Regions from separate parts of the Verrucosispora sp. SN26_14.1 genome, predicted to be linked through region 3. Evidence: riboswitches for the same ligand, from Rfam matches in the RefSeq annotation. Region 3 holds a riboswitch; each other region holds the start of a gene.

Region 1 (3,268 bases), on a different contig from region 3:
ACGTCGCCGACCTGACCTCCGGGACCGTCGCCGAGATCTCCACCGAGGAACTGACGGTACGCCGTACCGCCGTCGTGCCCGGCGTGTCCGGCCCGGCGTACGCGACGGCGGACCACGATCGGCTCTTCCTCGGCGGGGCCGGTGTGCTGCGTACGGTGGATGCGGTCGGTCTGCGGGTCGTCGCCGAACGACCGGTCGACGCCCCCGTCACCGGTCTCGTCCTCGGCCCCGACGGTGGCCGTCTCTATGTGGGTGGGCCGTCGGCGGTGCGGTGGCTCGACCCGACCAGCGGTGCCGAACTGGGTCGTGTCGCCGTGCCCGGCCTGGTGGGGTTGCGGGGTCCGGTGCCGTCGTCCTGAGCGGGTGTCACCGTCGGTCAGAAGAGGGATTCCCGGTGTGACCGGGACGTCCGACCCGTCCGATTAGGGTGACCAGCGTCGTCGTACGTTAGGGGGATCAGAGAACAGGATCGGGCCACCAGTGGGCTCCTGAGGCCGCGTCTTCTCTGGTACGAACGTAGGAGTTTCGACGAGAGGACAGCGCCCTTATGACCCATGCCCTGGTCACCGCCGAGAACCTCAACGACGCGCTCGACGACATCGTGGATCGGGTGCCCGGCGCCAAGTTCGCGGTGGTGCTCTCCCCGGACGGCATCATGCTGGGGGCCTCGCGGGGCATCGACGAGGAGATCGCCGAGGAACTGTCCAGTGTGGTCTGTGGGCTCCAGGCGCTCGGTCTGGCCGCCGCCCGATTGTGCGGTGAGGGTGAGCTGCACCAGGTGGTGGTGCAGATGTCGCGGGCGTTCCTGTTCCACGCCACCACCGGCAACGGGGCGATCCTCACCGTCGGTATCGACGGCTCGGCGGAGGTGGGGGACATGGCGTACGAGGTCGCCCTCTTCTGTGCCAGGGCCGGGCACCATCTGCCGGTGTACGTGGAGCCGGCGCCCCACCTGACCGGGCGGTGACCCGCTAGCCGCGGTCGCGCTGCGCGTCGTACGACGGCGCCGGGTTGGCCACCTGCCACAGTTCGGCCGGCAGGTTCGCGATGACGTCGTCGTGGTCGGCGGGGGCGACGTCACCTCGAATGGTGTCCAGGACCGCCCGGATGCCGGCCTCGGCCAGGTCGGGATCGACGTCGGCACGGCCGCCGACGCGGTCGACGAACACGTCGAGCCCGAAGCGTTCGGCGGTCTCGCTGGGCGCGAACGTGTACGCCCGCAGCCCTTCCGGGAGTCGGTCGGCCAGGTCCCGTGCCTCGCCGCCGTCGATCCGCTCGGCGAGCGTGGTCAGGGTGGCGCGCGCGATGGCGGTCGCCTGCTCCGTCGACGCGCCGGTGCGGTGCGCCACGGAGTCGATGAACTCGTTCTCGTCCAACCGGTCGGCCCCTTCTCGCAACGGATCTGGCGTCTACCCGTGAATCGTCGTGACAAACGGCACTCTTCACCCGCGTACGGTCGCGGTGGCATCGACGAGTCTTGTGCGTCGGTGTGCGGAACGGATAACGTCGCGCCGTCGCGGTAACGGGAAGCCGGTGTGATACCGGCGCGGCCCTCGCCACTGTGACCGGGGAGTTCACTCCGACTTGTACGCCACTGGGTCCGTGGAGGACCTGGGAAGGCCGGAGTACGCGACGATCCGGGAGCCAGGAGACCGACCCCGACATGTGATCTCGTCCACGAGGTGTTGGAAGGGGAGGTCGACTCATGCACATCGCTGAGGGCTACCTACCACCGGTGCAGGCGGCGGCATGGTTCGCGGTCTCGACACCGTTCGTCATCCACGGTGCGCGCAACCTGGTCCAGCAGGTCCGCGCGAACCCCGACGCGAAGCTGTTGCTCGGCGCGGCCGGGGCGTTCACCTTCGTCCTGTCGGCGCTGAAGATCCCTTCGGTGACCGGCTCCTGTTCCCATCCGACGGGTGTGGGTCTCGGCGCGATCCTGTTCCGGGCACCGGTGATGAGTGTGCTCGGCACGATCGTGTTGCTGTTCCAGGCGCTCCTCCTGGCGCACGGCGGGTTGAGCACGCTCGGCGCGAACGTCTTCTCGATGGCCATCGTCGGCCCCTGGGTGGCCTTCGGCGTGTACGCGCTGATCCGCCGGTTCGGTGGCGGCCTCGGCATCTCGGTGTTCTTCGCCGCTGCCCTGGCCGACCTGGCGACGTACTGCGTGACCAGCGCGCAGCTCGCGCTGGCCTTCCCGGATCCGGATTCGGGCTTCGTCGGCGCGCTGGCCAAGTTCGGGTCCATCTTCGCGGTCACCCAGATCCCGCTGGCGATCAGCGAGGGGCTGCTCACGGTCCTGGTGGTCCGGCTGCTGGTCCGGGTGAGCCCGCAGGAACTCCGCCGGCTCGGCATCCTGCGCCGTCCGGCCCCGACGACCCAGGGAGCGGTGGCGTGAAGTCGTTCGGCCGGACCAACCTGTTGTTGCTGCTCGCCGTGGTGGCGTTGGCGGTGGCGCCGCTGGTGCTGGGGCTCGGCAGCGGCGAGGAGCCGTTCGCCGGTGCCGACGCCCTCGCCGAGGAGGCGATCGTCAACGACCATCCCGACTACGAGCCGTGGTTCAGTTCGATCTACGAACCGCCGTCGGGTGAGATCGAGTCGGCGTTGTTCGCGCTTCAGGCCGCCCTCGGTGCCGGGTTCCTCGGCTATTACTTCGGGGTGGCCCGGACCCGGCAGCGGCTGCGTGGCGAGCAGTCCGCGACCGGGGAGAAGACCACCGACTAGTGCTCGCGTTGGACGTGGCGGCGTACGCCAGCCCCTGGCGACGTCGCCACCCGGCGGAGAAGGCTCTGTTGGCCCTGGGGCTGTTGGGCTGCGCCCTGCTCCTGCCGCCGTGGCCGGGCGCCCTGGTGGTGGGCCTGACCGCAGCGGTGGCGTTGCTCGGGCCGGCGGCGCTTCCGCCGCGTCTGCTGGTGCGGGTGGCCCGGACGCCGTTGCTGTTCATCCTGACCGGCTCGGTGCCGATGCTGGTGGCGGTCTCCGGTCCGACACAGTTCCGGTGGGCGCCGGAGGGGCTGGTGACGGCCGCCACGACCGCCGGTCGGGCCTGCGCCGCGCTGCTCTGCCTGCTGCTGTTCGCCGCCACCACGCCGCTGGCCGACGTGCTGCCCCGGCTCCAGCGTCTCGGGGTGCCCAGCGCGGTCACCGAGGTGGCCGCGCTGATCTATCGGATGCTGTTCCTGCTGCTGGAGAGTGTGCACGCGGTGCGGCAGGCCCAGGCGGCCCGGCTGGGTTACCGGACCTGGGCCAGCACCTACCGGTCGCTGGC
Region 2 (3,268 bases), on a different contig from region 3:
CCCGAGGTTGCAGACCGCCGTCTCGGCGTCGTCGTTGACCTCCAGGATCTCGGTGCAGAGGTTCGACAGGTGGATGGTGTTGCCCGGGGCACCGGTCTGGTTGGAGAGCCGGTTCGAGGCGTCCTTGAAGGTCATCCACCCGTTGCCGGTCTGCGCGAGCGTCCGCATCATCCGGCCGTACAGGTCTCGGGCCTTGACGGTCTTGACCGCCTTCTTCTCCGCCGCGCGGTACGCCTCGTCGAACGCCTCACCGAACAGGTCGGGCAGCTCGGGGGCGTCCGACGGGTCGACCAGCGACCAGTCGCCGTCCGCCTCGACCCGGCGCATGAACTCGTCCGGAATCCAGTTGGCGAGGTTCAGGTTGTGCGTACGCCGGGACTCCTCGCCGGTGTTGTCCCGCAGTTCGAGGAACTCCTCCACGTCCGGGTGCCACGGTTCGAGGTAGACGCAGGCCGCGCCCTTGCGACGGCCGCCCTGGTTGACCGCGGCCACCCCGGCGTCCAGTGTCTTGAGGAACGGCACGATGCCGTTCGACCTGCCGTTGGTGCCCCGGATCAGGGCGCCCCGACCGCGCACCCGGGACCAGGAGATGCCGATGCCACCGGAGAACTTGGACAGCTTCGCGACCTGGTGGTAGCGCTCGTAGATGGAGTCGAGCTCGTCGCGCGGCGAGTCGACCAGGAAGCACGAGGACATCTGCGTGTGCCGGGTGCCGGAGTTGAACAGCGTCGGCGAGCTGGGCAGGTAGGCCAGGCTGGACATCAGCCGGTAGAAGCCGATCGCCTCGCCGGGCGTCTGGGACAGGCCGCAGGCGACCCGCAGCAGCCAGTACTGCGGCGTCTCCACCACGAGCCGGGTCTGCGGGTGCCGCAGCAGGTACCGGTCGGCGACGGTGCGCAGGCCGAAGTACTCGAAGCGCAGGTCCCCCGCCGGGTCGACGGCGTCGTCCAGCTTGCGGGCGTTGCGGGCCACGAACGCGGCGGTGTCGTCGCCGATCAGGCCCAGGCCGTGTGCGTACCGGATGGACTGGCTGAAGCTGGCCACCTGCTGTCCGCGGACCTCCTTGTCCACGTACGCGGCCAGCAGTCGGGCCGCCAGCTTCGAGTACTGCGGCTCCTCACCGATCAGTTCGGCCGCGGTCTGGATGGAGAGCTTGTCCATCTCGGCCGTGGTCGCGCCGTCGTACAGCCCGCTGATGGTCTTCGTCGCCACCCGCAGCGGGTCGATCTCGTCCAGGTCGGCGACCCACCGCTCGACCGCCTTGACGATCTTGTTGACGTCCACCGGCTCGGTGTCGCCGTTCCGCTTGCGGACCTGCATGACGTGCCGGCGTTGCTCCGGCCCCGCCTGCTCCTGGGTCACCGTCATGTTCCCCTCCTCACGCCTGTCCCCGAGATCGTCGGGTCCGCGCGGGAGGACGCCGCCGGTCTGCCGACGGCACTGCTGCCGTGACGACCAGCTCCTGGCGTCGGCCGTCCCACGCGGCCTTCGACCGCCGCACACGTCGCGTGCGGCGCGCTGGCAGGTCTTCGGACTCGTGGGCCTGATGCTCGCGCCTACTGGCCGTCGCTTCCCAGACCTGGCGGGTCCAGTGCGTGATGACGGCGGTCGTTCCCACTCACCGCTGCGGGGCAGTCCCGGATTCACACCGGGTTCCCTCTTGCCTCGACCGCCGTGGAGCGGCGGTCGAACCAGCTACGGGGCACACCATATATGGGTGCGGTGCGGAGATGGCAACACCAGATGCTGTGCCGGGCGTGTCGCGTGTCAGATGACGGGCATCCCGGCGACCGTCGGCCGGGTACTCGATCATGCCCACTAGCATCGTCGCGTGCAGACTGCGGCCGGACCCGGCGACCGACGGACACTGCTCGACGTCCTCGTCCAGGCCGCAGATCGCGCACCCGACCAGGTGGTCGTGCACGTTCGCGAGGACGGCACCGAGCGCACCGTCACCGTGCGGCAGTTGCGGGACGAGTCGCTGCGGGTGGCGGGCGGCTACCGGGCGGCCGGCGTGATCCCCGGCACCCCGGTGATCCTGGTCGCCGACGCCGGCGACGACTTCCAGCCGCTGTTCTGGGGGGCGCTCGCCGCCGGGCTGGTCCCGGTGCCGCTGCCGCCCGAACCGGCCCGGGTACGGGCGGTGCGCGAGCTGCTCGCCGACGCGGTGACCGTGGTGGACGACGCCACCGGGGCGGTCGCCGACGGGCTGGCGGGCCTGGTGCTGCGGCTGGCCGACCTGCGTACCAGCCCCCCGCTGGAGGAGTCGTTCGCCGCCGACCCCGACGACGTGGCGTTCCTCCAGTTCTCCTCCGGCAGCACCGGCACGCCGCGCGGGGTGGAGCTGACCCACGCCAACGTGCTGGCCAATGTGGAGCAGTCCCGGCTGGCCAGCGGCGCCGGACCGGACGACGTGCTGGTCACCTGGATGCCGTACTTCCACGACATGGGGTTGATCGGCACCCACCTGACCCCGCTGGCCATCGGGTGCACGCAGGTCCGCGTACCTCCGATGGCGTTCGCCAAGCGCCCGGCACTGTGGTTCACCGCCGCCCACCGGCATCGCGCGACCCTGCTCTCGGCGGCGAACTTCGCGCTGGCGCTGGCGGTCCGCCGGGTCCCGACGGATCTTCTCGCCACGCTCGACCTGAGCCGCGTCCGGTGCGTGGTGGTGGGCGCGGAGCCCATCTCCCCCACGGTGTGGCGGGCCTTCCTGACGCACGTCCGCCCGACCGGGCTCGCCCCGGCCGCCCTGCGACCGGTGTACGGCCTGGCGGAGGCGACCCTCGCGGTGACCTTCCCGCCGCCCGGGGAGGTCGCCGCGCCGCTGGTGCTGGACCGTGCCGCGCTGAGCCAGGGCCGGGCGGTGAGCACCGCGCCGGGTACGCACGCGGTGGAGCTGATGGACCTGGGACACCCCGTGCCCGGCTGCGAGGTACGCGTCGTCGACGAACTACACCGTCCGCTGCCCGAGGAGCGGGTGGGCCTGGTCGAGGTACGCGGCCCGAACGTGGCGCGCGGCTACCACCGGGATCCGCAGGCCAGCCGGGAGACCTTCGTGGACGGCTGGCTGCGCACCGGTGACCTGGGCTTCCAGCGCGCCGGCCGGCTCTGTGTGACCGGCCGCGCGAAGGACGTGATCTTCGTCAACGGCCGGACGTTCCACGCGTCCGACCTGGAGGCGGTGGCCGCCGCGACCGCCGGGCTGCCGGCCACGATGACCGCGGTGGTCGGCTGCACCGCCCCGGACCTGGCGCTTATACACCTC
Region 3 (3,268 bases):
GCTAGCATCGCCGGATGGCAACGCGACTCGTGCAGATCAACATGAAGGCCCGGGACGACTCCGCGCTGGGCGGTTTCTGGGCGGCGGCGCTCGGTTGGGGGATCTCCAGCGAGGAGCCAGGCGTCACCAACCTCGAACCCGAGGGTGTCGACTATCCCGACCCGGTCGCCGTCTTCGTCGACCTCGTCGTCTCCGCAGAACCCAAGACGGCGAAGAACCGGGTACACCTCGACCTCGCCACCACCTCGGCGGACCATCACGCCGCGACGGTCGCGCGTCTGAAGGAACTCGGCGCCACCCCCGCCGACGTGGGTCAGGGCGACGTCCCGTGGACGGTGATGGCCGACCCGGAGGGCAACGAGTTCTGCGTCCTGGAACCCCGGCCGACGCTCCAGGACGTCGGACCGGTCGCCGCCGTCGTGGTCGACTGCGCGGACCCGCGCGCCATGGCCGACTTCTGGAGCACCGCCACGGACTGGCGTCTGCACGACATCACCGACCGCGCAGCGGTCCTGCGCTCCGCCGCCGACGTGGGCCCGTACCTGCACTTCCTCCGCACGCCCGACGCGAAGACCGGCTGGAACCGGGTCCACCTCGACGTCCGCCCGTATCCCGGTGACGACCCGCAGGTCGAGGTGGACAGGCTGCGGGCCCTGGGCGCCACCACCGTGGACGTGGGCCGCGACGATCTCCCGTGGACGGTCATGGCCGACCCGGAAGGCAACGAGTTCTGCCTCCTCGCCCCCGGCTGACGCGTACCCGGGGTCAGTGGTCCGACGGCTCCCACCGGTCCCGGTGCACCGCTGCCTGCCAGGGACGGCGCTGCCGCCAGCCGTGTCGCTCCAGGTCCGGCACCTGCTCCAGGTGGGTGACCGGACCCAGGCACAGCCAGGCCACCGGGCGGACACCCGCCGGGATCCGCAGCAGGTCCCGCACGAACGGCTCCCGGTAGAACGAGACCCACCCCACGCCGAGCCGCTCGGCCGTGGCCGCCAGCCACAGATTCTGGATCGCCAGGCACACCGAGTACAGGCCGGCGTCGGCGATGGCGTGCCGACCCAGCACCGTCGGGGACCCCCGGTCCGGGTCGTACGTCACCACGACGGAGAGCGTCGACTCCAACACCCCGTCGATCTTGATCCGGCTGAACCGGCGCGCCTCCTCCCCGTGCAGACCGGCGGCGAAGACGTCCCGTTCCTGCTGCACGTGGCGGTGGAACTCCGCCCGCAACCCAGGATCGCGGACCAGGATGAAGTCCCACGGCTGCGACAGGCCGACGCTGGGCGCGGCATGCGCGGCGGCCAGCACCCGATCGAGGACCTCGGCCGGGATCGGCGCGCCGGTGAACTCGCCCCGTACGTCCCGGCGGGCGTGGATGACCTCGTACACATCGTCGAACATGGGCAGGCTCCCGCTGCGCTCCAGGCCCTGCCCTCACGGCAGGGCAACCAGGCGCGAGGCCGGTCTTCGGACTTCCGGATCGTCACCTCACCGCCCGCCTTCCCGGCCCGAGCCGGGCCAGTGGCTGCGCGTGACGCGCGTGGGCGGCAGCTCCCCGGTCACCGCGGCGGGCCCGTGCCGGACTCTCACCGGCTTCCCGATTCTCCCCACCACCGGCGGGGCACCTCGCAACAGTTCGTGCCGCCGAGCACCCTACCGGACACCGTCGTCCGTCGGCGCTGCCGGAAGATCGAGTCACTAGTCTCGGTGTCGTGACCTCCGAGACCACGCCCCTGCGGCAGCTCACCCTCGATCAGCTCCGGAAGCGGACGAGCGAGAAGTGGCGCGCCCACCCGGGCGACGTGCTGCCGATGTTCGTGGCGGAGCTGGACGCGCCGCTGGCCGGGCCGGTCGTCGACGCGATCATCGAGGCCGTCCGACGTGGTGACACGGGCTACCCCGCCGGCACCGCCTACGCCGAGGCGCTCGCCAACTTCGCCCGCGACCGCTGGGACTTCGACGGCATCGCCGTGGACCGCACCACGATGGTCCCGGACGTGATGAGCGGCATCGTCGAGGTCCTCGACGTGATCTGCGGCCGGACGGACGCTGTCGTGGTCAACTGCCCGGTCTACGCGCCGTTCTACCAGGTGGTGGGGCGTACCGGTCGCCCCATCGAAGAGGCCCCGCTCGGCGCGGACGGCCGGATCGACATGACGGTCCTGGACGACGCGTTCCGGCGCGCGGCACGTCGTGGCTCCCGGCCCGCGTACCTGCTGTGCAGCCCGCACAACCCGACCGGCAGCGTGCACACCGCCGACGAACTCGCCGAGGTCGCCGCACTGGCGGACCGACATGGTGTGCGTGTGGTGGTCGACGAGATCCACGCGCCGCTGGTGCTGGCCGGGGCGAGGTTCACGCCGTACCTGAGCGTGCCGGGCGCCGAGAACGGCTTCTCGGTGATCTCCGCGTCCAAGGCGTGGAACCTCGCCGGTCTCAAGGCCGCCGTCGCCGTCGCCGGACCCGCCGCGGTCGACGATCTCGCCCGCATCCCCGCCTGGGTCAACGAGAGCCCCAGCCATGTCGGAGTGCTGGCCCACGTCGCCGCCCTGCGGGACGGCGGCGATTGGCTCGACGCCCTCCTGGCCGATCTCGACGAGAACCGTCGTCTCCTCGCCCGGCTACTCGCCGAACACCTTCCCGCGGTCCGATACCGCCCTGGCGAGGGCACCTATCTGGCCTGGCTCGACTGCCGCGCCCTCGGTCTCGGTGACGACCCCGCCGCGACTTTCCTCGAACGCGGCCGGGTGGCGCTCAGTCCCGGCCCCGTCTTCGGCACCGGGGGAGCGGGACACGCGCGATTCAACCTCGGCACCACCCCCGAACTGGTCGCCGAAGGAGTGCGGCGGATGGCCGGGGCACTGACCTGACGCCGGTGGCACTGCCGGCCCGTTCGCAGCGAACGCCGGGATTGCTACTGTGGTGAACATGTATGCACCCGAGGATCGCACCGCCAAGGCGATCATTCGGGACACGGCCCTGGAACTCTTCGGCGAACAGTGGCCGGCGGCCGCGTCGCTCAAGCAGGTGGCGGAGCGCGCGGGAGTCTCGCAGTCGCTCATCATCAAGCACTACGGGTCGCGGGAGGGCCTGGTCGCCGCCGTGGACGCGCACGTGCTGGGCGTGTTGGGCAACGCGCTGGAGGCACTCGCCGAGACAGCCGGTTCCGGCCCGCCCGACCGCTTCCTCGCGTCGGCCGACGCGCTGTCCTCCCCGTCGGCCACCCGGTATCTCGCGCACCTGCTCGTCGGCACCACGTCGCGCTCGG

The links. A riboswitch is a leader RNA that binds a small molecule or an ion and turns the genes downstream of it on or off. The one in region 3 is predicted to bind cobalamin.
Region 1: it holds a riboswitch for cobalamin, as region 3 does, so the genes downstream of both, EYA84_RS09375 (energy-coupling factor ABC transporter permease) here and bluB (5,6-dimethylbenzimidazole synthase) in region 3, are expected to answer to the same signal.
Region 2: it holds a riboswitch for cobalamin, as region 3 does, so the genes downstream of both, EYA84_RS24795 (ribonucleoside-diphosphate reductase subunit alpha) here and bluB (5,6-dimethylbenzimidazole synthase) in region 3, are expected to answer to the same signal.

The regions. Positions count from the first base shown of each region.
Region 1 is NZ_SISL01000066.1:4,306-7,573, reverse strand. It holds gene EYA84_RS09390 (YncE family protein) at 1-359, shown strand, start outside; gene EYA84_RS09385 (roadblock/LC7 domain-containing protein) at 548-967, shown strand; gene EYA84_RS09380 (DUF2267 domain-containing protein) at 972-1,376, opposite strand; cobalamin riboswitch at 1,471-1,676, shown strand; gene EYA84_RS09375 (energy-coupling factor ABC transporter permease) at 1,706-2,398, shown strand; gene EYA84_RS09370 (energy-coupling factor ABC transporter substrate-binding protein) at 2,395-2,724, shown strand; gene cbiQ (cobalt ECF transporter T component CbiQ) at 2,724-3,268, shown strand, end outside.
Region 2 is NZ_SISL01000376.1:2-3,269, reverse strand. It holds gene EYA84_RS24795 (ribonucleoside-diphosphate reductase subunit alpha) at 1-1,368, opposite strand, end outside; cobalamin riboswitch at 1,503-1,711, opposite strand; partial or broken gene EYA84_RS24790 (AMP-binding protein) at 1,832-3,268, shown strand, end outside.
Region 3 is NZ_SISL01000112.1:8,173-11,440, reverse strand. It holds gene EYA84_RS13080 (VOC family protein) at 15-752, shown strand; gene bluB (5,6-dimethylbenzimidazole synthase) at 766-1,401, opposite strand; cobalamin riboswitch at 1,441-1,644, opposite strand; gene EYA84_RS13070 (MalY/PatB family protein) at 1,713-2,870, shown strand; gene EYA84_RS13065 (TetR/AcrR family transcriptional regulator) at 2,929-3,268, shown strand, end outside.